DNA from 4 places in the Streptomyces sp. NPDC000404 genome. Region 3 is predicted to be linked to each of the others. Evidence: riboswitches for the same ligand, from Rfam matches in the RefSeq annotation. Region 3 holds a riboswitch; each other region holds the start of a gene.

Region 1 (7,176 bases), on a different contig from region 3:
CTGAAGGCCGTCTGGCTGCAGCAGCAGTCCGTCGCCCCCGACGAGGTCGATGCGACCGTCCGCAACCAACTCCTGCTGGACGGCCTCGCCAAGAAGATCGGCGCCGACCGCGCCAGCGCCGAGGGCCAGCGCCGCCTCGTCGACAACCTCGCCCGCACCTCCCGCGCCATGGGCGTCGACGTCAACCCGCGCTTCGGCCGCTGGAACGACCGCCGGGTGATCCTCGGCGAGACCAAGGACCCGTGGATCTCCCACGCCTCCGGCGCCCGGCAGCAGGCGTAGCCGATACGCCCCGGGGAGCGGCCCCGGCACCCGTCCGGCCGGCGCGGCCAGCGGGTGCCGGGGCCGCCGCCGGTTCGCGGCGCGGGGCGCTGTCGGTGGGGTGCGTTACGTTCGAGGGGTGAACGCTGACGTGCCCTCCGCCGACGCCGCTGCCCGCCCCGAGGGCGGCACCGGGCGCCTGGTCCTGCTCACCACCAGCCACCGGGTCGCCCCCGGCCTGCTGTCCTGGAACGCCTGGCGGACGCTGCGCGCCGCCGACCGCGTGTGCTGCGCGGACGCCGCCCATCCGCAGCTGCCCTATCTGCGCGAGGCAGGCGTCACGGTGGAGTCCGCCGTCCCCGGCGCCCGCGAGCTGGTCGACGACTGCGTCGCCGGCGACCGCACGGTCGTCGTCCTCACCTCCGCCGACGGCGAGAGCACCCTGACCGACGGCCTGGCCCGGCTCGCCGGCTCCGGCCGCGAGACCATGCCCGACCTGGAGCTGCTGCCCGGCGCCTACGACCTGCCGGGCGCCCGGCTGCTCGACCTCGTCCAGGTCATGGACCGCATCCGCACCAGCTGCCCGTGGACGGGCATCCGCACGCACGAGGACCTCGCCAAGTACGCGCTGGAGGAGACGTACGAGCTGGTCGAGGCCATCGAGACCGGCGACCGCGAGGCGCTGCGCGAGGAGCTGGGCGATGTCCTGCTCCAGGTCGTCTTCCACGCCCGGATCGCCCAGGACGACCCCGACGCACCGTTCTCGGTCGACGATGTCGCCGGGACGATCGTGGAGAAGCTGATCCACCGCCATCCGCACGTCTTCGGGGACGAGCCGGCCGAGACGCCCGAGGAGGTCCGGGCGCACTGGCTGCGCACCAAGGCCACCGAGAAGCGGCGCGCCTCGGTCACCGACGGCGTCCCGCTCACCCAGCCCGCGTTGGCCCTCGCCGCCAAGCTCGCCTCCCGCGCCCGCACGGCCGGCCTCGACGTCCGCCCCGCGGCCCCCGGCATCGGCTACGAACTCCTGGCCCTGGCCGCCCGCGCCGAGGCCGAGGGCACCGACCCCGAAACCGCCCTCCGCGCCGCCGCCCGCACCTACCGCGACGCCATCCGCGCGGCGGAGGGCCTGCCGGTCTCCGGGGCGGAGGAGATACCCGAATAAGGGGTGGCGGGCCCCGCGCCCCGGGCGGCCTCGGCCCCGAGCGCGGGCGTTGCCGATGCTTGGCCGCAGCCGCAGCCGCAGCCGCAGCCGCAGCCGCAGCCGCAGCCGGGTGGCCCCACGTCCCCGGGCAGCGGCCCCCGGCCACCGGCCCTGTCCCCGGGCGGCCCCCGGCCCCCGAGCGCAGGCCGCCCCCCCGCCCGCACCGCGCCGTCCGCACCGCCCCCAGCAGCGGTTACCGTCGAAAGGTGCACCACACGCCCGACACCGCCCCCGACACGACCCTCCCGGCCCCGGGCCCGGCCGTCCCCGCCCCGGCCGTCCGCCCCGCGGGCCCGGCGCCCGGCGACGCGCCGTCCGCCGCCCGCTGCCCGACGGCCGCCACGGGCGCCGGGGAGGCCGCGCGCCCCGCGGCCGCCGATCCGCCCGCCCCCGCCCTCTTCACCTGGGAGTTCGGCGCCGACCCGTACCCGGCCTACGCCTGGCTGCGGGAGCACGCACCGGTGCACCGCACGGAGCTGCCCAGCGGTGTCGAGGCATGGCTGGTGACGCGGTACGCCGACGCGCGGCAGGCGCTCGCCGACTCCCGGCTGTCGAAGAACCCGGTGCACCACAGCGAGGGCGCCCACGGCAAGGGCAAGGTCGGCATCCCCGGCGAGCGCAGCGCCAACCTCATGACGCATCTGCTCAACATCGACCCACCCGACCACACCCGGCTGCGCCGCCTGGTCTCCAAGGCGTTCACCCCGCGCCGCGTCGCCGCCTTCGCCCCGCGCGTCCAGGAGCTGACCGACGCGCTCATCGACGGCTTCGCCGCCCGCGGCGAGGCCGACCTCATCCACGAGTTCGCCTTCCCGCTGCCGATCTACGCCATCTGCGACCTGCTCGGCGTCCCGCGCGAGGACCAGGACGACTTCCGGGACTGGGCCGGGATGATGCTCCGCCACACCAAACCGGGCGGCACCGGCGGCGGTCCGCGCGGCGGCGTCGCCAAGGCGGTCAAGAAGATCCGCGGCTACCTCGCCGAGCTGATCCACCGCAAGCGCGCCGCCCTGCCGCCCGAGCCCGCGCCCGACGAGGACCTGATCTCCGGCCTGATCCGCGCCTCCGACCACGGCGAGCACCTCACCGAGAACGAGGTCGCCGCGATGGCGTTCATCCTCCTCTTCGCCGGTTTCGAGACCACCGTCAACCTCATCGGCAACGGCACCTACGCCCTGCTGCGCACCCCCGACCAGCGCGAACTCCTCCAGAAGTCGCTGGCCGCCGGCGACCGCGACGTCCTGGCCACCGGCATCGAGGAGCTGCTGCGCTACGACGGCCCGGTCGAGCTGGCCACCTGGCGGTTCGCGACCGAGGAGCTGACGCTCGGCGGCGAGCGGATAGCCGTGGGCGATCCGGTGCTGGTGGTGCTCGCCGCCGCCGACCGCGACCCCGCACGCTTCGACGCCCCCGACACCCTCGACCTGCGCCGCACCGACAACCCGCACCTCGGCTACGGCCACGGCATCCACTACTGCCTCGGCGCGCCGCTCGCCCGCCTCGAAGGGCAGACCGCCCTCGCCACCCTCCTGACCCGCCTGCCCGACATCCGACTTGCGGCGGAACCGGGCGATTTGCGGTGGCGCGGCGGCCTCATCATGCGCGGTCTGCGCACCCTCCCCGTGGAGTTCACCCCGGCCCCCTGACGACACGCCGCCCACCTGCGCGGAAGCCCGTCCGAAGGCCGGAAGTTGACTTGCCGTCAGGCGCGTGACCTACACGTGATCTCCGCTACACCGGCTTGTGACGCCCCGTGAGCCCGGCTACCTTGCCACCGAACACGCGCTCCATCGCCCCGGTGGACGCCGTACCGGACCCCGGGCGGCCGGACCGGGGCGGCGGGACGGACAACTCAACCGCCGCTCGAAAGGCAATCGCATGCGCACCGGCAACGGCAGACACCGTCGCCCCCGCCAGGCACCGGCCCTCTTTGTCACGGCGGGTGTGACCGGCGCGGGCCTCGCCCTGCCCCTCCTCGGCGCGGGCGCCGCCCACGCCGCCGACGCCTCCACCTGGGACCGCGTCGCCCAGTGCGAGTCCGGCGGCATCTGGTCCAGCGCCAGTGGCAACGGCTTCTACGGCGGCCTCCAGCTCACCCTCGACATGTGGCGCGACCACGGCGGGCTGGCGTACGCCGCCCGGCCCGACCTGGCCAGCCGCGCCCAGCAGATAGCCGTGGCGCAGGCGATCCTCGCCGAGCGCGGTCCGGACGCCTGGCCGCGCTGCGCGACCGAAGCCGGACTCACCGAGGACGGCCAGGCGCCCGACGTCGACCCCGGCGGCGCCGTCACCACCCCGCCCGCCGGCGCGGACGGTGCCCACACCGGCACCGGCACCGACTCCGACCAGGACGAGACCCCGGCCCCCGGCACCCCGGACACCGCCGACCCGTCCGCCCCGACGGACACCGCCGACCCGTCCGACGCCCCGGACCCGTCCACCTCGCCCGGCACCCCCGACGCCACCGGCTCCCCGAAGGCGCCCGAGGACTCGCAGCGGCCCGGCGGGCCCGATGTGCCCGACGAGCCGTCCGCCGACCCGTCCGACCGCACGACCCCCTCCGGACACCCGTCCCGTACGACGCCTCCGGCGGACGCCGACGGCTCCCGCGGTGGCGACGGCTCCGGACGCCACCGCGGCGGCAGCGGCGCCGACGGGGACGACGGGGACGGCGACCGCACCCCGGGGCGGCACGCCTCGCGCGGCGGCGAGCGGACGGACCCGGACGCGGGCGCGTACACCGTGCGCTCCGGTGACAACCTGTCAGCCATCGCCGAGGCGCGGGAGCTGCCCGGCGGCTGGCCCGCGCTGTACGAGCGCAACGAGGACGTCATCGGCGACGACCCGGACCTCATCCGCCCAGGTCAACTCCTCGATCTGGGCCACTGATCGAGGCGGTAGGCGGCTTTTGCCCGTTTTGGCGAAAGTGAGACATGGCTCTCGTCGCTGTCCGCGGTGTCCTAACCTGTCCTTCACATCCACACCCTGCCCTACCTGCGGAAATATGCGCGCTCTGCGGTCATTCGCAGTCAACTGGGTGCAGAAAGCGGGGTTTGAACGACACGGGAGGTTCTGATTGGGTCAGCACCGCTCGCCAAAGCGGGCCCTTCGTTCACACGCCGAATCCTGCCGGTGGGCGAAGGTGGTCGACGCGCAAGCGCCGAAGGCAGGAGCGGGGGACCCAAGGTAAGCGCCGGCCCCGCCCGTGAAAGCGGGCCAACCGGCTTGGGGTGAAGCCGCGTGCACGTCACGCGGCCGGGCAATCCACACCGCCCGAACCCGACAGCTCACCTCGCAGGCGTCGGTGAGGAAAACGAAGCATGCTGATCAACAAGGCCAAGCACCGTCGTCCCTCCAAGGCCGTCCGCGTCGCCACCCTCGCCGGTGTCGCCGGCGCCGCCGTGGCCGTCCCGCTGATGGGCGCCACCAACGCCTCCGCCGCCTCCGTCGCCACCTGGGACGCCGTCGCCCAGTGCGAGTCCGGCGGCAACTGGTCGATCAACACCGGCAACGGCTACTACGGTGGCCTGCAGTTCTCCCAGTCCAGCTGGGCGGCGGCCGGTGGCACCCAGTTCGCGCCCCGCGCCGACCAGGCCACCAAGGCCCAGCAGATCCAGGCCGCCGAGAAGCTCCTCGCCATCCAGGGCCCGGGCGCCTGGTCCTGCGCCGGCGCCGGCAACCTCACCGCCGGTGGCCCGTCCCCCGACCTGAACACCGGTACCACCAAGGCCGCCCCCAAGGCCGCTCCGCAGCCCAAGGCCGCCCCCAAGCAGCAGGCGCCGAAGCAGCAGGCCCCGCAGCAGACCCGCCCGGCGACCCCGCAGCACCACGTCATGGGCCACGGCAACTACACCGTGAAGTCCGGCGACACCCTGGCGAAGATCGCCAAGGCGCACGGCAAGAACTGGAAGTCGGTCTACGCGGACAACAAGTCCGTCATCGGCTCCAACCCGAACCTCATCTTCCCGGGCCAGAAGCTCAACGTCTGATCCCGCGCGGGGCCACGCCGCCCCGCCCCCGGGCCCCCGCCCCTCCCGGCCCCCTCGCCCGCGCGTACGGCGGTACGCGCGGCACACCGGACCGGGAGGCGGCACCGGCCCGCCCGGACCCCGCGGGCCACGGCCCCGGCATCGCCCGGGAGCCCCGCTCACCCGCGGACCCACCCCCCACGGGATGCCCCGCCCGGCGCGCACGTCCCCGGGGCGGCACCGGCTCACCGCCGGCGCCGCCTCCGCGCGCCGAGGCGGGGTTTCGCCGTTCCGTACCCTGGTCCCGGACACAGCGTCGTGCTCCGCCCCTTATCAGCTGCTTTTCCGTTCCGCGGCTTTCGTTGTCGAATGTCAGGAACCCGGCGTCCGAGGCACCTTTCGTCCCGTACTGCGGGCCGCGAGGTAGCGAAGGGCCCGGGGGCCGTTAGGCTCGTGCCGCAGAACTCCAGACACCCATGAAGGAGACAACGTGCCGTCCATCGACGTCGTCGTAGCCCGCGAAATTCTCGACTCGCGAGGTAATCCCACGGTCGAGGTCGAGGTCGGCCTCGACGACGGCTCCACCGGCCGGGCCGCCGTTCCGTCCGGTGCCTCCACCGGAGCCTTCGAGGCCGTCGAGCTGCGCGACGGGGACCCCAACCGCTACCAGGGCAAGGGCGTCGAGAAGGCCGTCCTCGCCGTCATCGAGCAGATCGGCCCGGAGCTGGTCGGCTACGACGCCACCGAGCAGCGCCTCATCGACCAGGCCATGTTCGACCTGGACGCCACCGACAACAAGGGCTCGCTGGGCGCCAACGCCATCCTCGGCGTCTCCCTCGCCGTCGCGCACGCCGCCTCCGAGGCCAGCGACCTGCCGCTCTTCCGCTACCTCGGCGGCCCGAACGCGCACGTCCTGCCCGTCCCGATGATGAACATCCTCAACGGTGGGTCGCACGCCGACTCCAACGTCGACATCCAGGAGTTCATGATCGCTCCGATCGGCGCGGAGTCCTTCTCCGAGGCGCTGCGCTGGGGCGCCGAGGTCTACCACACCCTCAAGAAGGTCCTGAAGAACAAGGGCCTGGCCACCGGCCTCGGCGACGAGGGCGGCTTCGCCCCCAACCTCGGCTCCAACCGCGAGGCCCTCGACCTCATCCTGGAGGCCATCCGCGAGGCCGGCTACGCCCCCGGCCAGGACATCGCGCTCGCCCTGGACGTCGCCGCCTCCGAGTTCTACAAGGACGGCAAGTACCAGTTCGAGGGCAAGGAGCGCTCCGCCGCCGAGATGACGGAGTACTACGAGGAGCTGGTCGCGGCCTACCCGCTGGTCTCCATCGAGGACCCGCTGTTCGAGGACGACTGGGCCGGCTGGAAGGTCATCACCGACAAGCTCGGCGCCAAGGTCCAGCTCGTCGGCGACGACCTCTTCGTCACCAACCCCGAGCGCCTGGCCCGCGGCATCGAGGAGGGCTCCGCCAACGCCCTCCTGGTGAAGGTCAACCAGATCGGCTCGCTCACCGAGACCCTGGACGCCGTCGAGCTGGCCCAGCGCAACGGCTTCAAGTGCATGATGTCGCACCGCTCCGGCGAGACCGAGGACGTCACCATCGCCGACCTGGCCGTCGCCACCAACTGCGGCCAGATCAAGACCGGCGCCCCGGCCCGCTCCGAGCGCGTCGCCAAGTACAACCAGCTGCTGCGCATCGAGGAGATCCTGGACGACGCGGCGGTCTACGCCGGTCG
Region 2 (7,176 bases), on a different contig from region 3:
GGCCGCGACCGACGGCACCGTCCGCACCCAGTGGAACTCCGCCTACGGCAACATGGCGATCGTGACCTCGCCCGACGGCACCGAGACGTGGTACTGCCACCTCAGCAGCACCAAGATCCGCTCCGGCTCGGTCAAGGCCGGGGACCAGATCGCCTACTCCGGCAACTCCGGCAACTCCACCGGCCCGCATCTGCACTTCGAGGTGCGGCCGGGCGGCGGCTCGCCGGTCAACCCGCTGCCGTGGCTGCAGAGCCACGGGCTCAACCCCAACTGACGCCCGGCGCCCGCCGGTCCCACCGGCAGGCGCCCGCGTGGCGGCCCGGCCCCCTTGGGGGCCGGGCCCTTTTCACAGCTTCACAGCTTCTCGACCGGGGCGTACCGCAGCAGCAGCCGCTTGGGCTTCTCGCCGCCGAAGTCGATCGTCGCCTCGGCGTTGTCCCCGCTGCCCTTGACGCCGGTGACCGTGCCGAGGCCGAAGCTGTCGTGGGTGACGCGGTCGCCGACGGCGAGCGCCACCACCGGACGGTCGTTGCTCCGCCGGGTGGCGAAACCGCTCGGCCCGCTCTTGGCCCGCGGCGTACCGAATCCGGAGCCGATGCCGCCACCGCCGGAGCGCATGCCGCCCATCGTCGCGGACGGGGTCGCCGGGCCGGTGCGCCGCCAGTCGACGAACGACGCGGGGATCTCCTCCAGGAACCGCGACGGCGGGTTGTACGACGGCTGGCCCCAGGCGCTGCGCATCGTGGAGCGGGTGAGGTAGAGGCGCTCGCGGGCTCGGGTGATGCCGACGTAGGCGAGGCGGCGCTCCTCCTCCAGCTCCTTGGTCTGGCCGAGGGCGCGCATGTGCGGGAAGACGCCGTCCTCCATGCCGGTGAGGAAGACGACCGGGAACTCCAGGCCCTTGGCGGTGTGCAGGGTCATGAGGGTGACGACGCCGCTGCCGTCCTCGTCCTCGTCGGGGATCTGGTCGGAGTCGGCGACCAGCGCGACCTGCTCCAGGAAGTCGGCGAGGGTGCCACCGGAGACCGGCTCCTCGGCGTCCGCGTCCGCCGCGGCGGGGCCGGCCACGCGGTCCTGCTCGAACTCCAGGGCCACGGCGGCGAGTTCCTGGAGGTTCTCGATCCGGGTCTCGTCCTGCGGGTCGGTGGAGGACTGCAGCTCGGCGAGGTACCCCGTGCGCTCCAGGACCGCCTCCAGGACGGTGGCCGGGCCGGCGCCGGATTCGACGATGGTGCGCAGCTCTTCCATCAGGGTGTTGAAGCGCCGGACGGCGTTGGCCGAGCGGGCGGCCATGCCGTACGCCTCGTCGACGCGGCGCAGCGCCTGCGGGAAGCTGATCTTCTCGCGGAGCGACAGGGCGTCGATCATCGCCTCGGCGCGGTCGCCGATGCCGCGCTTGGGGACGTTGAGGATCCGGCGGAGCGGGACGGTGTCCTCCGGATTCGCGAGCACGCGCAGGTACGCGAGGATGTCGCGGACCTCCTTGCGCTCGTAGAAGCGGACGCCGCCGACGACCTTGTAGGGCAGTCCGACGCGGATAAGGATTTCCTCGAAGACGCGGGACTGGGCGTTGGTGCGGTAGAAGATCGCGACGTCCGAGGCGCGGGCGTCGCCGGCGTCGGTGAGGCGGTCGATCTCCTCGGCGACGAACTGCGCCTCGTCGTGCTCGGTGTCGGCGACGTACCCGGTGATGCGGGGGCCCTCGCCGGCCTCGGTCCAGAGGTTCTTGGGGCGGCGGTTCTCGTTCCGCTCGATGACGGCGTTGGCGGCGGAGAGGATCGTCTGCGTGGAGCGGTAGTTCTGCTCCAGCAGGATCGTCGTGGCGTCCGGGTAGTCCTCCTCGAACTGGAGGATGTTGCGGATCGTGGCGCCGCGGAAGGCGTAGATCGACTGGTCGGCGTCGCCGACGACGCACAGCTCGGCGGCGGATTCGGCCGGGCCGACCAGCTCGCGGACGAGGGTGTACTGCGCGTGGTTGGTGTCCTGGTACTCGTCGACCATGACGTGGCGGAAGCGGCGGCGGTAGTGGGCCGCGACGTCCGGGAACGCCTGGAGGAGGTTGACGGTCGTCATGATGATGTCGTCGAAGTCCAGGGCGTTGGCCTCGCGCAGCCGCGCCTGGTAGAGCGCGTACGCCTGGGCCAGGGTCTTCTCGAAGCCGTCGGCCGCCTGCCCGGCGAAGGTCTCCTCGTCGATGAGCTCGTTCTTGAGGTTGGAGACCTTGGCGCTGAAGGACTTGGGCGGGAACCGCTTGGGGTCAAGATCGAGATCGCGGCAGACCAGGGCCATCAGGCGCTTGGAGTCGGCGGCGTCGTAGATCGAGAACGACGAGGTGAAGCCGAGGTGCTTGGACTCGCGGCGCAGGATGCGGACGCAGGCGCTGTGGAAGGTGGAGACCCACATGGCGTTGGCCCGCGGGCCGACCAGCTCCTCGACGCGCTCCTTCATCTCACCGGCGGCCTTGTTGGTGAAGGTGATCGCGAGGATCTGGCCGGGGTGCACGCCGCGGGCGGCGAGCAGATGCGCGATGCGGTGGGTGAGCACCCGGGTCTTGCCGGAACCGGCTCCGGCGACGATCAGCAGCGGGCCGCCGGAGTGCACCACGGCGGCCTTCTGGGCGTCGTTGAGCCCCTCCAGGAGCGCGGCCGGATCGACGGCGGGGCGGGCGGCGCCGTCGCGGTAGTGCGCGTCCCGGGGCACGGGGGCGTCGAACTTCCCGCTGAAGAGGTCGTGCGGGACCTCCTCCGGGGCCGGGCCGTGCTCGTCCTCGGGGGGCGGCGGGGGCTCCTCGTCCTTGGGGGCGAGGTCCGCCAGGAAGCTGTCGTCAAAGAGGCTGCTCATCGCCCACCGAGTCTAGGCCGCCCCACTGACAGTCGGGGCCGGAGCCGGGGAAAGGCCGGAAGTCCGGGCGTTCCGCTCCCCTCCGCCCCGCGAACCCGGCATTTCACGCAGAAGCCCCGCCCTGCCCACAGGAACGTCACCTCATGCACACAGGTCACGAAAAGGTTTCGGGCAAATCGAACATCTGCCTTCACAGGAGCCACACGAGTTGGCTAGGTTCACGCTCGGGCTGCCCGCATCCCGTGGACGACAGCGTCCGCACGGGCCGCCTCCGCCGAGTCCGGCCCTGCCCCACGGCACCCGGAGCCGGGGACCCACCAGCACCACCGGGGTGAATCGGTCGGTACCGCCGCACATGTGCGGACGTACGGACCGTAGGGCAAGCCTTCCGTCTGCGACACCGCCCGAACCCGACAGCTAACCCGGTAGGCGGTCCACGGAAGGAGTCGCCGGCCTTGCCGTCGCACCGCAAGCCGCGTACCCGCGTTCTCACCTCGCCCGGCAGCCGCCGGACGGCCGCCGGTCTGACGACCGCGGCGCTCGCCACGGTCACCCTGCTCTCGCAGTCGGCCGAGGCGTCCCCCCGCTCCCCGAAGCCGACCGTCGAAGAGGTCAAGAAGAAGGTCGACACCCTCTACCGCCAGGCCGAGGTCGCGACCCAGAAGTACAACGCCGTCAAGGAGCGCGTCGACGCGCGGCGGGCGGAGGTCAGCGACCTCCAGGACGCCGCGGCCCGCCGCACCGGCAAGCTCAACGAGGCCCGCCGCGAGCTGGGCACCTTCGCCGCCGCGCAGTACCGCGGCGGCGGCATGAACCCGACCGCCCAGCTGATGTTCTCCAAGGACCCGCAGCAGTTCGCCGACCGCAGCCACCTGATGGAGCGGCTGACCGGGCGGCAGCAGCAGGCCGTCGACGCCTACCAGGAGCAGCAGGCCGCCGCAGCCCACCAGCGGGCCGAGGCGACCCGCAGCCTGGACCGCCTCCAGGAGTCGCAGTCCGAGCTGGCCGGCTCCAAGCGGACGGTCCAGGGCAAGCTGGCCGAGGCCCGGCAGCTGCTCTCCGAACTGACCGCCCAGGAGAAGGCGCGCCTGGCGGAGCTGGAGCGCCAGAAGGAGGAGGCGGCCCGGCGCAAGGCCGAGGAGGAGGCGCGCAAGCAGCGCGAGCAGCAGCCCGGTGGCGGCTCGGACGCCGGCTCCCCCGGTACGGGCACGACCGACCCCGGTACGCCCGACCCCGGCCAGGGCGGCGGAACGGCCGACGGCTCGTACCGTACGAAGGCCGAGAAGGCGCTCGCGTTCGCCCGCGCCCAGATGGGCAAGCCGTACGTCTGGGGCGCCACCGGGCCGAACTCCTACGACTGCTCCGGGCTGACGCAGGCCGCGTGGAAGGCGGCCGGGGTGAGCCTGCCGCGGACGACCTGGGACCAGGTCAAGGTCGGCCAGCGGGTCGCCACCAAGGATCTCGCCCCCGGTGACCTGGTGTTCTTCTACGACGACATCAGCCACGTCGGGATGTACATCGGCGACGGCAAGATGATCCACGCCCCGAAGCCGGGCGCCAGCGTGCGCATCGAGTCGATCTACTACATGCCGATCTACGGCAGCGTCCGCCCGGCGTGACGCCCTCCGGGAGCCGCCGCGGTCTCCTGGGAAACGCTCCGGCCCGGCCCCTTCGACGAGGGGCCGGGCCGGCGGCGTACGCGGGGTGTGCCGGGGGCGCGGGGAGATGGCCGCGCGCCCCGCTCGGACTCAGGTCCAGAGCACCGCGATGAAGATGTTGACCACGGTGAGCAGGCCGACCGTGCCGAACAGCGGCTTGGCGATGCTCTCCTCGTCCCGCTTGACGTAGACCAGCCCCAGGATGACGACCAGTACGGCGAGCTTGATGCCGATCTTGATGTTGTCGACCGAGCTGCCCTGGGCCTGGTTCAGGCCGACCAGCGCGATGCCGGTGACCAGCATCGTCAGCGCACCGTGCAGCATCGCCGGCACGAACCGGGCGGTGCCCGCGCTCATCGCCTTCATCTGCGTGAGAAAGCCTCCCAGCAGGGAGGCGATACCGATGATGTGCAGGCCGACGAAGACATTGATTACTACGTCCATACGACGGATCGTAACGGTCTCCCCCATACCGCCTTCGGGGGGCCTGGCGGTAGCTGTTTCTGGCCTGTTCGTGTCCTGTCCGCGCCGTGGCGGCCGGTCCTAGGCTGCGGCGCATGGAGCTGGGGAACGGCGGGTGCGCCACTGCACGGGGTCCGGTCGGTACCGCCGACCGGGCCGGTCTCGTACGGGTCGTCGGGGTCTGGGCGTATGGGTGGGCGCGGGCGCGCACGACGCCGGTGCCGCAGATCGTCCCCGGCGGCTTCCGCATCGAGGTCGGCCGCCCGCGGGAGGCCGCACGGTACGTCCTCCCGGATGCCGACCCCGCGGTGGTGCGCGAGCTGGCCCGCACGGTGACGGCGCCGGACATCTGGCTCAAGATCTGCGCGCCCCGCGACCGGGTCGCGCCGCTGCTCCGCGCGGGCTGGCGGTACGACGAACCGCAGTACCTCATGACCGCCCCGCTGCCGCCATCTCCCCTGGTCACCGCGGTGCCGCCCGGCTACCGCCTCGTCACCGAGGAGTGCGACGGGATCACGGACGTCCGGGTGTGGGCCACCAACGGACCGACGGCCGCCGACCGGCCCGCCGCGAGCGGCCGGACCGCGCTCACCGGCGGCACGGGCGGTGCCCCGGTGTCCGCCGTCTACGACATGATCGGCACCGAACCGGAACACCTCCGCCGGGGCCTGGGCCGCCTGGTGATGGCGGTGCTCACCACCACCGCCGTCCGGCGGGGCGCCCTCGAAGGCGTACTCGTCGCCAGCCCGCCCGGCCGGAAGCTGTACGAGGCCCTGGGGTGGCAGCTGCGCTCCCCGGTCACGGCGGTGGTGCGCGAGGGGTGAGGCGGCGCGGGTGTGAGCTGTCCGCCGGCCCGGCTCGTCAGCCCCTGACCTGCCGGCTCAGCCACCGGAAGACCTCGGGGACCTGCTCGCGCCAGACCGCGCTCGTGTGGCCGCCAGCGTCCTTGCCGATCCGCTGCACGGTCACCGTCGTGGGGCGCCGGGCCTCTCGCTGCAGTCCGAGGCCCGCTTCGTAGCCGTCGCCGGAGGCGCCGGAGAGGAAGAGCGCGGTGTGCGGCGGGCGGCCGGCCAGGTTGGCCTCGCGCAGTTCGTGCAGCGGGTTGCTCTCGATCCGCAGCTTGGGGTCCTTGCCGGCGAGCGAGGTGCGCTCACCCGCCGGGTCGTTGTACCCGGACATGCCGACCGCCGCGTGGTAGCGGTCGGGGTGGGCCAGCGCGAGCCGCGTGGCGCAGTGCGCCCCGGCGGAGTAACCGGCCAGCGCCCAGGAGTCGGCGCGGTCCCCGGCCCGGAAGGTGTTGATGATCATCTGGCGTACGTCGACGGTCAGCCAGCTGTCGGCGTTGACCTTCCCGGGGATGTTGACGCAGCCCGTGTCGGCGCCCCGGTAGATGTTGGTGCGCGGCGCGACCAGGATGAACGGCTCGACCTCCCCGCTCTCCATCAGCGGCTGGAGCTGCCGGCCGGCCGCCAGCGTGCCGAGCCAGGACTTGGCCGAGCCGGGATAGCCGGGCAGCAGCTCGACCACCGGGAACTTCTTGGTGCGGTACGCCGGGTCGTGGTACTGCGGCGGCAGCCAGACGTAGACCTCGCCGCTGACGCCGGAGATGCGGCCTTCGAGGTCCGTCATCTGCACACCGGGGCCGACCGCCGGATCGTCGGCGGGCCGGAACGACTGGGCCCGGCGCGGCTCGGCGGAGATCTGGCGGCCGCCCAGCCCGTCGGGCCCGAGGTCGTGGGCCGCCTCGATGTGGCTGCCGGTACCGAGGAGGTCGTCCCAGGTGTCGTAGAGGTTGTTGGCGTTGTTGACCAGCACGAAGACCACGGTGATGGCGGTGACCTGCGCGAACAGCAGCATCACCAGCCGTACGGCGCCGCGCACCAGGCGCGGCCCGGCTATCCGGCTCCACAGCGCCAGCGGCAGGACGAACGCGACGACCAGCAGCAGAAGCGAGGTGAGGAAGAAGGGCGTGCCCGTCAGGCTCATCGGGGTCTCGCTTCCAGGACGTGTACGGCGTGTACGTGATCGGCGGGGTGGTGGCCGCGCCGACGGCAGCGAGCCTTTCCTCGCCGTTAGACGGTGTTCCACGACGTCCTGGTTGCCCCTCTTCGCGGGCTTCTTTCCTCCTTTTGCCGGACGGATCTTCGGCGGGGTGCGCGGGCCCCGCCCCTGGTGAGGCGGGATCTCCCCCGGATTTCCCCGGGCGGCGGGCCGG
Region 3 (7,176 bases):
TCCCCGCAGCCGGGGAAAGGCCCCGCCGCCACGACCGGAACCGGTCACCGCGGCGGGGCCTTTCGCGTTCCCCGCGGCGGAACGTCGCACACCGCGCTCCCGGAGCGGCACCACTCCCCCGCCCGCAATTCCCCACCCTCACGGGCGCCACACACCCGAATAAGTGAATACCCGGCCACGTGGTGCGGCAATTCCAGGATGGCGCGTTTTATCGGAACCCGATTCCGCAATTTCCCGTACGGGGCCGTAAGGATCCCGCCACGCGGCGGCCGCCCCGTATACCGCGTCCTCTAGGCAGAACGCGCGCGCCCGCTTCCGACGGGGCGCGGCGCCGTGCGTGCCGCGGCCGCCGAACGGTGCCGCGGGCGGTAGGCCGGGAGCGACCGCGCCACATGCGAGGCCATCAGGGCGCGCGCCGCCTCCGCGTCGCCCCGGGCCACCGCGTCCAGCACCGCGCCGTGGTCGTCCCAGGTCTCCGCGTACCGCGCCGGGCGCTCGACGACATACATCCACTCGATCTTCCGCCGCACCTGGGTCAGCAGCGCGGTCAGCCCCGGATTGCCCGCCGCCCGGGCCAGCGTCTCGTGGAACCAGCCGTCGAGCCGGGGCAGCTCACCCGGGCAGCCGCGGCGGGCGCGCTCCCGGCCGAGCCGCACCACGCCCCGTAAGACCTTCAGCTGCGCATCGGTGCGGCGGGCCGCCGCGCGGGCGGCGCCCATCGGCTCCAGGAGCGCGCGCAGATCCAGGAGATCGGCCGCCTCCTGCGCGGTGGGGGCGGCGACGCAGGCGCCCGCATGGCGCCGCGCGGTGACGAACCCCTCCGACTGCAGGGTCCGCAACGCCTCACGGACCGGCACCCGGGAGACGCCGTAGCGGGTGGCCAGAATGTCCTCGACGAGCCGGCTGCCGGGGATCAGCGTGCCGGAAACGATGTCGTCGCGAATCGCCGTGGAGATGCGCTGCACGGAAATCTCGCCTTGCGTCATCGCGGGCACCTCCACCGTCCTCCCCGGAAAACGCCGGTGCACGGCGCCTTTTCCGCGACCTTATTCGAACGGCGGTGGCGCCTTTACCGCCTTCACACATTCATGGAAATCTTTTGGTGAGCGCATTCCCGGCCGTCGGGAAATCCGGCCATCCGCCGTACGGCACCGGACACGCCGGAGCCCCGGGCCCCCTGTCGGGGCGGTCCGGGGCTCCGGGAAGCTGCAGGGTCAGACGTTGACGCCGTGCGCGCGCAGATAGGCGATCGGGTCGATGTCCGAGCCGTAGTCCGCGCCGGTGCGGGCCTCGAAGTGCAGGTGCGGGCCGGTGACGTTGCCGGTCGCGCCGGACAGCGCGATCTGCTGACCGGGCATCACCTGCTGGCCGACCGAGACACCGATCTGCGACAGGTGGCCGTACTGGGTGTACGTGCCGTCGTTCATCTTGATGACGATGTTGTTGCCGTACGCGCCGCCCCAGCCGGCCTCGACGACGGTGCCCGCACCGACGGCGTGCACGGTGGTGCCGGTGGCGGCGTGGAAGTCGATGCCGGTGTGGGTGCCGGAGGACCACAGGCCACTGGACGCCTGGTAGGCGGTCGAGACGTACGAGCCGGAGATCGGGGCGACGAAGGCGTTCAGGCGCCGGCGCTCCTCCTCGCGGGCGGCGCGGACCTCGGCCTCATGGCGCTTGTCGGCCACCGCCTTGGCGGCCTCGGCCTGCTTCACCGCGTCGGCCTCGGCCTTCGCCTTGGCCTCGGCCGTCTCGGCGACGGCCTGCTGCGCATCGGCCTGGGCCTGGACGCGCTCGGCGAGTTCGTCACCGAGGACGACGGCCCGCTGCAGACCCGTGTCGTGCGAGGCGCCGGAGGTGGCGGCCATCGCGGGAGAGGACACGGAGGCAACGACGCCGCTGGCGGCGAGACCGGCTATGCCGGCGATGTTGCGGGTCGTCCGGGCGCTGCGGCTCGGACGGCGGTGCTTCCCGGTGGCACGGGTGAACGCCATGTGCTGGCTCAGTCCTTTCCTTCCTTCTCGCCTACCGGGTTAGCTGACGGGTTCGGAGCAGGAAGGTCTCCTACGGGTTCCTCCGGAGAGGTACCCGATTCACCCCAGGGGACATGTGGGTCCCCGGCTCCCCTGGCTCGCGCCGTACGGGGACTCGGCGATGACTGTCCGGTGCCGCGGTTGCGGCGTGCTGCTGACGGACAGCGCGCATGACGCTAATCGCGGCAACTTTCAATCGGCAAACAGAAACGCGTTTTTGTGCGTTACGCCACACGTGGGCGACGGAACCGGAACCCTATAATCCGGGCACGAAAAGGGGACCCCGAGGGCCTTTTCCCCCTCGGGATCCCCTTTGTCCTACCGCATCCGTCCGCGGGACGGCCCGGCCGGGGCCATCGCCCCTACGGTCCGTCAGCCGCTGACGACCGTCACCTCGCCGATGCCCAGCGCCCGGACCGGCTCGGCGATCTGCGCCGCGTCACCGACCAGCACCGTCACCAGCCGGTCGGCCGGGAACGCGCTGACCACGGCGGCGGTCGCCTCGACCGTGCCGGTCTCGGCCAACCGCGCGTACAGCTGCGCCTGGTAGTCGTCCGGCAGATGCTGCTCCACCTGGTCGGCGAGGGTGCCCGCGACCGCTGCCGCCGTCTCGTACTTCAGCGGCGCGACACCGACGAGGTTCTGCACCGCGACGTCCCGCTCGGCGTCCGTCAGCCCCTCCGCCGCGAGGGTGCGCAGCACCTTCCACAGGTCATCGAGGGCCGGGCCGGTGGACTCGGTGTCGACCGAACCGCTGATCGCCAGCATGGCGGCGCCGGTGGGCCCTCCGGGCGCGTCCGGCGCCGACGAGCGCAGCACCTGACCGAAGGCCCGCACGCCGTAGGTGTAGCCCTTCTCCTCGCGCAGCACCCGGTCCAGACGGGACGTCAGGGTGCCGCCCAGGCAGTACGTGCCGAGGACCTGCGCCGGCCACTGGCGGTCGTGGCGGTCGGCGCCGATCCGCCCGATGAGCAACTGCGTCTGCACCGCGCCGGGGCGGTCGACGATCACGACGCGGCCGGTGTCGTCCGCGGTGATCGGCGTGACGGCGACCGGCTCGGCGGCCGACCCCTGCCAGGCGCCCAGCGTGTCGGCGAGCGCCGCGTCCACGTCGATGCCGATGAAGTCACCGACGATCACGACGGTGGCCGCCGCGGGCCGCACATGCGCCGCGTAGAACGCCCGGACGGCCGCCGCGTCGATCCGCCCGACGGTCTCCTCGGTGCCCTGGCGGGGCCGCGAGATCCGCGCCGACGCGGGGAACAGCTCCTTGTACAGCGCCATCGCGGCGCGGCGCCCCGGGTTGGCCAGCTCGTGCGGGATCTCGTCGAGACGGTTGCGCACCAGACGCTCCACCTCGCCCTCGGGGAAGGCGGGGGCGCGCAGCGCGTCGGCGAGCAGCCCCAGGGCGCGCGACAGCCGGGAGGCCGGAACCTCCAGAGAGACGCGCACCCCGGAGTGGTCGGCGTGCGCGTCCAACGTGGCGCCGCAGCGCTCCAGTTCGGCGGCGAACTCCTCGGCGTCGTGCCGGTCGGTGCCCTCCGACAGCGCCCGCGCCATGATCGTGGCGACGCCGTCCAGGCCCTCCGGCTCGGACTCCAGCGGCGCGACGATGTCGACCTCGACGGCGACGACCTGCTGGCCGGGGCGGTGGCTGCGCAGCACCGTCAGGCCGTTGGGCAGCGCACCGCGCTCGGGCGCCGGGAAGGCCCACGGCCTGGGCGCCCCGCCGCGGGGCTGCGGGTGGAAGGTCATCTCGCTCATGGCCAGGTCCTCGCGGGTGGTGGCGTCGCTCACCGGTCCGCCTCCTCGTCGTTGTCGGCGCTGTCGTCGGCGGCGGTCGGCTCGTACACCAGCACCGCGCGGTTGTCGGGGCGCAGCCGGGCCTGGGCGACGGCCTGCACCTCCTCGGGCGTGATGTCCAGAACACGCCCCACGGCGGACAGCGCCAGCTGCGGGTCGCCGAACAGGACGGCGTAGCGGCACAGTTCGTCGGCGCGGCCGCTGACCGTCGCGAGGCGGTCCAGCCACTCGCGCTCCAGCTGGGCCTGCGCCCGCTCCATCTCCTCCGGGGTCGGCCCCTCGGCGGCGAACCGGGCCAGCTCCTCGTCGACGGCGCTCTCGATGTCCGCGACCTCCACGCCGCCGGACGTCTTGACGTCCAGCCAGCCCAGGGACGGCGCACCGGCCAGCCGGAGCAGGCCGAACCCGGCGGCGACGGCGCTGCGGTCGCGGCGCACCAGGCGGTTGTAGAGGCGCGAGGACTCGCCGCCGCCCAGGACGGTCAGCGCGAGATCGGCGGCGTCCGCCTCCCGGGTGCCGTCGTGCGGCAGGCGGTAGGCGGCCATCAGGGCACGCGAGGGCACGTCCTCCGCGACGACCTCCCGCAGCTGGCCGCCCATGGTGTCGGGCAGCTCACCGCTGCGCGGCGGCTGCTTGCCGTCGTGCGAGGGGATCGACCCGAAGTACTTCTCGACCCAGGCGAGGGTCTGCTCGGGGTCGATGTCGCCGACCACCGACAGGACGGCGTTGTTGGGCGCGTAATAGGTGCGGAAGAACGCCCGCGCGTCCTCCAGGGACGCCGCGTCCAGGTCGGCCATCGACCCGATGGGCGTGTGGTGGTACGGGTGGCCCTCCGGGTACGCCATGGCCGTCAGCTTCTCGAAGGCCGTGCCGTAGGGGACGTTGTCGTACCGCTGGCGGCGTTCGTTCTTGACGACGTCGCGCTGGTTCTCCAGCGACTCGTCGTCGAGCGCCGTCAGGAGGGAGCCCATGCGGTCCGCCTCCAGCCAGAGCGCCAGCTCCAGCTCGTGGGCGGGCATGGTCTCGAAGTAGTTGGTGCGCTCGAAGCTCGTGGTGCCGTTCAGCGAGCCGCCGGCGCCCTGCACCAGCTCGAAGTGGCCGTTCCCCTTGACCTGCGCGGACCCCTGGAACATCAGGTGCTCGAAGAGGTGGGCCAGACCCGTGCGGCCCTTGACCTCGTGGCGGGAGCCGACGTCGTACCAGAGGCAGACCGCCGCCACCGGTGTCAGAGGGTCTACCGAGAGCACCACGCGCAGGCCGTTGGCCAGCCGGTGCTCGGTCGCTGTCAGGCCGCCGGAGCCGGCTTTTTCTGTGGCCGTGTGACCCATGGGCATGTACGTCCCTTCGATCCGCTTGCGAAGAAGTTCTGTCACTGTATGCAACCGCGTCGGCATCTGGCGAAGTTCCCGCCCGACCGCCCCCGTATGAGCGTCGGGAGACGCGCCACGGCCCCGTGGAGGGGAGTCGCGTCCGGCGTTGTCGGTGGGGCGGTCCACAATGGTCCGCGTCGGAGTCAGCAGACTCACCGGTCGATCCCCCGCCGGTCGGACCGGCAGCTGTTCACCAACGGCTGGTCGACCCACACATCGGCAGTAGACGCAGCAGAAGGAGCCGCAGCCGCGATGGCCCGCCGCAGCACGAAGACCCCGCCGCCGGACGACTTCGAGGAGAGGATCCTCGACATCGACGTCGTCGACGAGATGCAGGGTTCCTTCCTCGAGTACGCGTATTCGGTCATCTACTCCCGCGCCCTGCCGGACGCCCGGGACGGCATGAAGCCCGTGCAGCGCCGCATCCTCTACCAGATGAACGAGATGGGCCTGCGCCCCGACCGCGGCTACGTCAAGTGCGCCCGCGTCGTCGGCGAGGTCATGGGCAAGCTCCACCCCCACGGCGACGCCTCGATCTACGACGCCCTGGTACGCATGGCGCAGCCCTTCTCGATGCGGCTGCCCCTGGTGGACGGCCACGGCAACTTCGGCTCGCTCGGCAATGACGACCCGCCCGCCGCGATGCGGTACACCGAGTGCCGGATGGCGTCCCCGTCGTCCCTGATGACGGAGTCGATCGACGAGGACACCGTCGACTTCACGCCGAACTACGACGGCCAGGAGCAGGAGCCGGTCACCCTCCCCGCCGCATACCCGAACCTGCTGGTCAACGGCGCTTCCGGGATCGCTGTCGGTATGGCGACGAACATGCCGCCGCACAACCTCGGCGAGGTCATCGCCGCCGCGCGCCACCTCATCAAGCACCCCAACGCCGACCTCGAGACGCTGATGCGGTTCGTGCCGGGTCCCGATCTGCCCACCGGTGGCCGGATCGTGGGGCTGGGCGGCGTGCGCGACGCGTACGAGAAGGGCCGCGGCACCTTCAAGATCCGCGCCACGGTCACGGTCGAGAACGTCACCGCGCGCCGCAAGGGCCTCGTCGTCACCGAACTGCCCTTCAGCGTCGGCCCCGAGAAGGTCATCTCGAAGATCAAGGACCTGGTCGGCTCCAAGAAGCTGCAGGGCATCGCCGACGTCAAGGACCTCACCGACCGCGAACACGGTCTGCGCCTGGTCATCGAGGTCAAGAACGGCTTCAACCCGGAAGCCGTCCTGGAGCAGCTCTACAAGCTGACGCCGATGGAGGAGTCCTTCGGCATCAACAACGTCGCCCTCGTCGACGGCCAGCCGCTCACCCTGGGCCTCAAGGAGCTGCTGGAGGTCTACGTCGACCACCGCTTCGAGGTCGTCCGGCGGCGCAGCGAGTTCCGCCGTGGCAAGCGCCGCGACCGGCTCCACCTGGTGGAGGGCCTGCTCACCGCGCTTGTCGACATCGACGAGGTCATCCGCCTGATCCGCTCCAGCGAGAACAGCGCGCAGGCCAAGGAGCGGCTGATCGAGCGCTTCTCCCTGAGCGACGTCCAGACGCAGTACATCCTGGACACGCCGCTGCGCCGGCTCACCAAGTTCGACCGCATCGAGCTGGAGTCGGAGCGCGACACGCTGCGCTCCGAGATCGAGCGGCTGACCCGCATCCTGGAGTCGGACGCCGAGCTGCGCAAGCTGGTCTCCGGCGAACTCGCCGCCGTCGCCAAGAAGTACGGCACCGAGCGCCGCACCGTGCTGCTGGAGTCCGCCGGTGCCTCGGTTGCCGCGGTGCCGCTGGAGGTCTCCGACGACCCATGCCGGGTGCTGCTCTCGTCGACGGGGCTGCTGGCCCGGACCGCCGGCGGGGACACCCCGTTCGACGCCGACGCCAAGCGGGTCAAGCACGACGTCATCGTCTCCGCCGTGCCCGCGACCGCCCGCGGCGAGGTCGGCGCCGTGACCTCGACGGGACGGCTGCTGCGCCT
Region 4 (7,176 bases), on a different contig from region 3:
ACGATAGAATCTACGCCACCCAAGGCGGTGCCTGCGATTCCCCTACCAAAGGCGCGATGCACCCCAGCTTCGTATAGTTCCGCGTGCCCCTTGAACCACTGCCCCTCGAATACCTCATCTGGGGTGCCAAAACGAATGGGTGCCGTTTTCTCCTTCGCCATGGGTCGATCTTGCCAACCCGTCGAAGGAATGGCACGCATCTGCAAGCGATGTGCGCAGCGCCACATCTTCGCGCGTGCTGACTCCCTGAAGATCGCCAACTCAGCGGTTCCCGTTGCTCGCTGGTGCGGCACAACCCCCGCCATACTGAACGGATTTGAGCCGAGGAAGCGAGCAGTGCTCTCCCCGGATGTCGTAGCGCGCCGGGCATCTCCTCTGGGTCCAGCGGTACGGGCGTAAGGTCCAGCAGCGAGACGGTTTAGCAAACCCGTAAGCGAGAGGCATAAGTGATGGCGATGGCAGGCATTCCGACAGCAGCAGTGGCCGCGACCGGTCTCGTGGGTGGTTACGCCGTGGCCCGGTGGACGAAGAAGCGGCCCCTTGGTGGGGTGGCGTTGGCGGCTGCCGGGGCGGTGGCGGCCAAGGGGTGGCAGGAGAAGGCCGGCGGGAAGGCCGCGGCGGCGCTGGGCGGGGCGTATGTGGCGGCGTTCGCCGGGTCGCATCCGCTGGCGAAGAAGATCGGGGCGTGGCCGTCGGTGTTCGCGGTTGCCGGCGGCATGGCGCTGGCGTCGTGGGCGGTGGCGGACCGGCGCGGGTGATCCTGCCGAGGAGCGGCGGGGCCGGGTGACTCGGCCGGTGGGCGTTCCCTGGGGTCCGGGCCGGGTGGCCGGGCGGCGGCGGGGATCGGTCCGGACCGAAGGCCAGCCGCCCCCTCACCCGTCCTGCCCCGCTCCACCTCTCACCCCACGTCAGCCACACCGCACCCCCAACGCCCTCTCGACCTCGCCCGCCGGGAACCGCGTCCGTTTGCTCTGTTCGAACCACCGGTGGTGGAACGCGTCCAGGACCGCCGCGTGCGGGGCATGGCGGTCGAGGAGACCGACGATCTCGGAGGGGAGGCCGGCGGGGCGGCGGCCGGTGAGCCATGCCTTGAGGAAGGCTTCCTGATCCAGACCGCCGCGGACGGGGTCCGGGAGGTGGTGGCGGAGGAGGTGCCACGGTGCGTAGGAGCGGTCGTACACGAGGTGGTCGGTGAGGAAGGCGGACTCCTCGGGGGAGAGGTCGAAGTCGCGGCTCAGAGCGAGGCCGAAGTCCGTGAAGTAGACCTGGTGGCCGTCGGTGAGCAGGTTGGCGAAGTGGGTGTCGAAGTGGACCAGTCCGCGGGCGCTCATGAACTCCGTGCCGCGGACCAGTTCGTCCTCCGCCCAGCGGTAGGGCGCGCTGCCGCCGGGCTCCGCCCAGGCGCCGTCCCGGAGCCCGCAGAGCCGGTCCGCGAGCGTCCGGGGCAGGTACTCCAGGAAGAGCACCAGGCTGAAGGAGGAGTCGCCGATGGCCTCCAGCCGGCGGCGTACCGCGGCGGAACCCTCCCAGTGGGCGACGGCCCCCTCGATGCCGCCGAACGCGTCGGCGAAGTCGCCCGGCGGCCGGTCCGGCAGGACGCGCCAGTGGTACAGCAGCGGGAAGCCCGGGTACGCGTTCCGCAGGACCCAGGCGGTGGTCATGAGGTGCGCGGCCAGCTCCCGCCAGGCGCCGAAGCCCGCCGAGCCCGCCCCGTACTGGTAGTAGAGGGGCAGGCCGAAGAGGTTGGCGGTCGAGCGGAGGTGTTCCGGGCGTAGTTCCAGGTCGGTCAGCGGGACCCGTTTGACGAAGACCGGCCGCCCCCCGACCGTCATCTCCGCCCGTCGGCCGCCGATGCCCGAACCGCGCGCCGGAGCGGCGGCCACCGCATCACCGAGCCTGCGGTCGCTCAACAGGGACAGCCGCGCGCCCACGTCCGCGTAGGCCGACAGCCGCGCGGCGGAAGGAAGCGGTTCGGCATCGGCGACGGGCGCCCTCACGAACCCCGCCCCCGGCCCGCGAACCTCATCCGTATCCAGAACCTCATCTGTATCCAGAGCCTCATCCGTATTTACGGGTGATCCCTGATCCATGGATGGTTCCTGATCCATGGGTGGCCTCTGATCCATGGGTGGCTCCTGTCCGGTGGTTCGCGCCCGGTGGTTCGTGCCCGGTAACCGTAGGTCCCCGTCCCCTGGCCCTCATTCGGTGGCTCAGCGGCTCAGCGGCTCAGTGGCCCCTGCCGATGCCGGGTGCCGGAGGCCTGCTCCGGCACCCGGCACCCGACCACCCGGCACCGGAGCAGCCCCGCCTCCTCTCCCCTACGCCGAAACCTCGTCCAGCAGCGCCAGTTCCTCGGCGTCGAGCCGGAGGTCCTGGATGCCGAGGAGGGCCGGGAGCTGGGCGGTGGTGCGGGCGCTGGCGATGGGGGCGGTGACCGTGGGGCGGGCGGCGAGCCAGGCGAGGGCGACGGTGGCCGGTTCCGCTCCGTGGGCCGCGGCGACGGTGTCGAGGGCGGTGAGGACGCGGATGCCGCGGTCGGTGGCGAGGTGAGCTGCGGCCTTGCCGGACCGGGCGCTGTCGATGTCCGTGCCGGGGCGGTACTTGCCGGTCAGGAAGCCGGAGGCGAGCCCGTAGTACGGGACGGCGGCCACGCCGTGGCGGGCGGCGACATCGGCGAGTTCGCCCTCGTAGGTGTCGCGGGAGACCAGGTTGTACTCCGGCTGGAGGGCGACGTAGCGGGCGAGGTTCTCGCGCGCGGAGAAGGTCAGGGCCTCCTCCAGGCGCGCCGCCGAGATGTTGGAGGCGGCGATCTCGCGGACCTTGCCGGCCCGGACGAGGTCGTCGAGGACGGTCAGGAACTCGCCGACCTCCAGCGACTCGTCGTCGTAGTGGGTGTAGTAGAGGTCGATGTGGTCGGTGCGCAGGCGGCGCAGCGAGCCCTCGACGGCCTTCTTGATCGTGTCGGCGGAGAGGCCCTTGAGGCCGGGGAGGGCGCCGACCTTGGTGGCGATGACGACGTCGTCGCGGTTGCCGCGGGCCGCGAGCCAGTTGCCGATCACGGTCTCGGACTCGCCGCCCTCGTTGCCCGGAACCCAGGCCGAGTAGACATCGGCGGTGTCGATGAAGTTGCCGCCGCCGGCGACGTACGCGTCGAGCACCGCGAACGACTCGGCCTCGTCGGCGGTCCAGCCGAAGACGTTGCCGCCGAGGCAGAGCGGGGAGACGGAGAGCGAGCCGAGGGGATTACGTGTGGTGGTCATGCAGTTATTCAACACAGCGCGGGGCAGCGGCATTTCCCGGCTACGGCATCCGGGCGCGATACGTCCCCCGGGGCGCGCCGGCTGCCCGCCCCGGACGGGCGGTCCGGGGCCCGGCGCACGGCGGCGGTCCGGGGCCCGGCCCGGCGCGCGGCGCGGTTGCGCGCGCCCCGGACTCGCGCCCCGGACATGGGCCCCGGACTCCCCTCAGGGCAGGCCTCAGACGTTCAGGCCCCGGGCCCGCAGCCACGGCATCGGGTCGACGGGGCCGCCGCCACCGGGGCGGACCTCCAGGTGGAGGTGGGGGCCGGTGACGTTCCCGGTGGCGCCGACGCGGCCGATGACCTCGCCGGTGGAGACCTTGCCGCCGGTCTTCACCATCGACGAGAGGTGGCAGAACCACAGCTCCGTACCGTCGTCGAGGGTGAGGACGATGCGGTAGCCGTACGAGCCGGCCCAGCCGGCCTGGGTGATGGTGCCGGAGTGCACGGCCTTGACCGGCGTGCCCGTGGGGGCGGCGAAGTCCTGGCCGGTGTGGTCGGCGGCCCAACGGTCGCCGGCCTGGCCGAAGCTGGCGGTGAGGGTGTACGAGGTGACCGGCAGCAGATAGCTCTTGGCCAGCTCGGCCAGGCGCGCCGCCTCGGCCTTGGCGCGGGCCTCGGCCTCGCGCTTCGCCTTGGCCGCCGCCGCCTTGCGCGCGGCCTCGGCCCGCTCCGCCTTCGCGTCGGCCACCGCCGCCTTCTGCTCCGTCGTGGCGGTCTTCTCCGCCTGGGCGAGGGCGGTGTGTTCGGCGGCGTCCCGGGCGTCGCGCTCGCCGGCCTCCTGCTGGGTGTCGGCCTGCTGGAGGATGCGGCTGCGCAGCGCCTCCCCGGCGTCCGTGCCCCGGCCGTCCTCGGTGGTGATCCCGGCGGACGACAGCGGCGCCGCCGCGGTGGCCGCATCGGACGCCTCGTCGGAGGAGCCGAGCAGCGGCCCGATGCCGGGCAGCGATTCGGCGTCCGGCAGCGCCCCGGTGACGTCGGTGGCGAGGGCGCCGATGTCCGGCATGGAGATCGGGACCGGCGGCTTGTCCTCGGCGGTCGCCATGCCGCCGGCGCCGACCGCCGCGATCACGCCGACGCCGAGGACCGTGCCGCTGCGGGCCAGCGCGCCGCGCTGCTTGCCGACGCGGTGACGGCCGCGGACGGACCGCACGGACTCCTCGGTCGGGTTCCACTCACCGGGCGCGTCGTCCGCGACACCGTAGGGGCCGGGGCCCTCCGGGGCGAACGCGCCCGGCGCGAAGGTGGCCGTATCGGTCAGGGAACCCGGCAGGTCCTGGGGGAAGTGGTCGGCTGACGGGGCTTCGGGGGCAAGCCTGTTGGACGCCACGGAGGCGCACTCCTTTCCTTCCTTCGCGCCTACCGGGTTAGCTGACGGGTTCGGAGCAGGAAGGTCTCCTACGGGCGGCCTCTGGCCGAGGCGTCCGATTCACCCCATGAAGGTGGTTCCCCGGTTCCCTCCGCGCCGGTCGGGCCTGCCGAGGCATATCCAGGACACGTCACGGCAGTTCACGAAATATCGGCGCACCGGCGCACAAGGGGGCGCCGTCGCGGGAAGTGACCACCGGTGTGCCTGGGTGTCCGGCATACCTGAAGAGCGCGTACGGGATTCGGCGTGGGGGCACGGTGCCGCCTCTGCGACGGCTGGGACGACCGCGCTCCGTTATCGGACAGTAATAGAGATCGCGGCCGATTTCCAAGCGATCCCGCGAATCCGCTCCGTACGACTACGGTCATTGGCCAAGACTTTTCGGGGCAACAGCCGTGCAAACCGGGCGAGTTGATCGCCTTTCACGAAACGGCCTGTACGTGATTGTGCATCACTTGTTATGCGGAGGGGTGCGCATTCCTCACGCTCCGTGAGGGCAGTAGCGTCTGATCATGGTCGTCGACTTCACCAACAACGCATCGGCCCTGGCAGCGCGCTACCGGGACTTCTCCTGGTGGGAGGCGCGGGGCCGGTGTGCGGCCCACGAGGAGTTGACGGCACGGATCGGGCAGGACCCGGAGCTGTGCGAACTCCTCGCCGCATCCCTCCCGATGGGTAACAAGCAGCAGCCCAACCTCCTGCTGGCGGCCGTCCGCCACCTCGACGGTCCGCACGCCGAGCAGGGCCCGCGCGGCGAACTGGCGTACGGCCGCTGGCGCGAGTGGACGATCCGGCACTGGGCCGAGGTCCGCGCGGTCGTCATGAGCCGCTCCACCCAGACCAACGAACCGGGCCGCTGCGCCACCCTGCTGCCCCTCCTGGCCCGCCTCCGCGGCCCGTTGGCCCTCCTGGAGGTGGGCGCCTCGGCCGGCCTCTGCCTCCACCCGGACCGCTACCGGTACGCGTACGAGCCGGACACCGCCGCCCCGGGGACGCCCGCTCCGGCCGCGCCCCCGCAGGCGTACACCCTCGGCGCCCCGGACAGCCCGGTCACCCTCCGGTGCCGCGTCGGGCGGGAGGAGGGGGTGGCCGCGGCGGACGCGGCGGCGCCCGCGGGGCTGCCGGAGATCGTGTGGCGCGGCGGCATCGACCTCGCCCCGCTCGACCCGGTGGACGACCCCGAGGCGCTGCGCTGGCTGCGCTCCCTGGTGTGGCCGGGCACCCCGGAGCGCGCGCAGCGGCTGACGGCGGCGGTGGACGCGGTGCGGGCGGCGCCGCGGCCCGAGATCGTCCGCGGCGACCTGGTCGAGGAGCTGCCCGCGCTGGCGGCGCGGGTCCCCGAGCACGCCACGCTCGTCGTCTTCCACACGTCCGTGCTGTCGTACCTGCCGCTCGCCCACCGGGAGCGGTTCGCCGACCTGGTGCGCGCGCTGCTCGCCGGGCGGCCGGGCGGCGGCCACTGGATCTCCCAGGAACACCACTCCGTCACCCCGTGGCGGCCCGCACCGGCCGCCGGCCGCCTCACCCCGGACCACCGGGAGCGGCTGCTGACCCTCGCGCTGGACGACCGCCCGGTCGCGCTGACGGGGGCGCACGGCCAGAGCCTCCACTGGGTGGCGTAGGGGTCCGCCACCGGGACCGCACCCGGCGCGCGGGGCCCACTCACGCGCCCCGCGCGCCGGTGCGGCCCCGGGACTCCTCGCACGCCCGGCGCGCGCCGGCACCCCGCGCGCCCCGCGCTCCGGGCCTACTCCCCCAACGGCCGCTGCACCGCCAGCAGCGCCATGTCGTCCGCGCCCGCCCCGCCCGTGTGCACGGCGACCTCGGCGACCAGCGTGTCCAGCAGCTGATCGGGGCCGGGGAAGACCCGGCCGCGCAGCCGGGCCACCGGGTCGTAGAACTCCCCCGCCCGGTTGCGCGCCTCCGTCAGCCCGTCCGTGAACAGCAGCAGGACCGAACCGGCGGGGAAGAACAGCTCGTCCGCCCGGTCCGGCCACCCGGCCACCTCGCTCATCCCCAGCGGCAGCGCGTGCACCGCGGGCACCAGCGTCCGCAGCCCGCCGTCCGGGTTGAGCAGCAGCGGCGGCGGATGGCCCCGGTTCAGGACGCGCAGCACGGCGCGCTCCCCGGACGGGATCTCCGCGAGCACCGCCGTGGTGAACCCCTCGTACTGGTCGAGGCCCTCGCGCCGCCGCCCCTCCCGCTGGAGCGCCCGCTCCAGCCGGCCGGCCACCGCCTCCAGCGTCGCCTCCTGCTCCGCCGCCTCCCGGAACGCCCCGATGACGATCACCGCCGCCTCGACCGCCTCCAGCCCCTTCCCCCGGACGTCACCGACGATCAGCCGGACGCCGTGCGGCGTCTCCTGCACCGCGTAGAGGTCCCCGCCGATCCGCGCGTCGGCCTGCGCACCCACGTAACGGGCGGCGACGGCCAGCCCCCCGATCCGCTCCGGCGGCGTGGGCAGCACCGCCCGCTGCGCCGCCTCGGAGACATCGCGTACGGAGGCGAG

The links. A riboswitch is a leader RNA that binds a small molecule or an ion and turns the genes downstream of it on or off. The one in region 3 is predicted to bind cyclic di-AMP.
Region 1: it holds a riboswitch for cyclic di-AMP, as region 3 does, so the genes downstream of both, ABT345_RS07965 (transglycosylase family protein) here and ABT345_RS29055 (M23 family metallopeptidase) in region 3, are expected to answer to the same signal.
Region 2: it holds a riboswitch for cyclic di-AMP, as region 3 does, so the genes downstream of both, ABT345_RS18830 (C40 family peptidase) here and ABT345_RS29055 (M23 family metallopeptidase) in region 3, are expected to answer to the same signal.
Region 4: it holds a riboswitch for cyclic di-AMP, as region 3 does, so the genes downstream of both, ABT345_RS14685 (M23 family metallopeptidase) here and ABT345_RS29055 (M23 family metallopeptidase) in region 3, are expected to answer to the same signal.

Annotation. Positions count from the first base shown of each region.
Region 1 covers NZ_JBEPDN010000003.1:454,589-461,764, forward strand. Annotated here, with positions in the region: gene ABT345_RS07945 (SurA N-terminal domain-containing protein) at 1-282, shown strand, start outside; gene ABT345_RS07950 (nucleoside triphosphate pyrophosphohydrolase) at 401-1,426, shown strand; gene ABT345_RS07955 (cytochrome P450 family protein) at 1,672-3,111, shown strand; gene ABT345_RS07960 (transglycosylase family protein) at 3,344-4,354, shown strand; cyclic di-AMP (ydaO/yuaA leader) riboswitch at 4,614-4,781, shown strand; gene ABT345_RS07965 (transglycosylase family protein) at 4,786-5,454, shown strand; gene eno (phosphopyruvate hydratase) at 5,924-7,176, shown strand, end outside.
Region 2 covers NZ_JBEPDN010000009.1:91,599-98,774, reverse strand. Annotated here, with positions in the region: gene ABT345_RS18840 (M23 family metallopeptidase) at 1-274, shown strand, start outside; gene pcrA (DNA helicase PcrA) at 355-2,841, opposite strand; cyclic di-AMP (ydaO/yuaA leader) riboswitch at 3,104-3,288, shown strand; gene ABT345_RS18830 (C40 family peptidase) at 3,297-4,460, shown strand; gene ABT345_RS18825 (hypothetical protein) at 4,590-4,943, opposite strand; gene ABT345_RS18820 (GNAT family N-acetyltransferase) at 5,057-5,785, shown strand; gene ABT345_RS18815 (alpha/beta hydrolase) at 5,823-6,947, opposite strand.
Region 3 covers NZ_JBEPDN010000017.1:90,520-97,695, forward strand. Annotated here, with positions in the region: gene ABT345_RS29050 (GntR family transcriptional regulator) at 291-986, opposite strand; gene ABT345_RS29055 (M23 family metallopeptidase) at 1,215-1,991, opposite strand; cyclic di-AMP (ydaO/yuaA leader) riboswitch at 2,005-2,161, opposite strand; gene ABT345_RS29060 (M16 family metallopeptidase) at 2,403-3,785, opposite strand; gene ABT345_RS29065 (M16 family metallopeptidase) at 3,824-5,161, opposite strand; gene ABT345_RS29070 (DNA gyrase/topoisomerase IV subunit A) at 5,456-7,176, shown strand, end outside.
Region 4 covers NZ_JBEPDN010000007.1:19,773-26,948, forward strand. Annotated here, with positions in the region: gene ABT345_RS14665 (YDG/SRA domain-containing protein) at 1-161, opposite strand, end outside; gene ABT345_RS14670 (hypothetical protein) at 456-758, shown strand; gene ABT345_RS14675 (protein kinase family protein) at 909-1,997, opposite strand; gene ABT345_RS14680 (aldo/keto reductase) at 2,319-3,260, opposite strand; gene ABT345_RS14685 (M23 family metallopeptidase) at 3,477-4,628, opposite strand; cyclic di-AMP (ydaO/yuaA leader) riboswitch at 4,641-4,794, opposite strand; gene ABT345_RS14690 (DUF2332 domain-containing protein) at 5,180-6,289, shown strand; gene ABT345_RS14695 (PP2C family protein-serine/threonine phosphatase) at 6,415-7,176, opposite strand, start outside.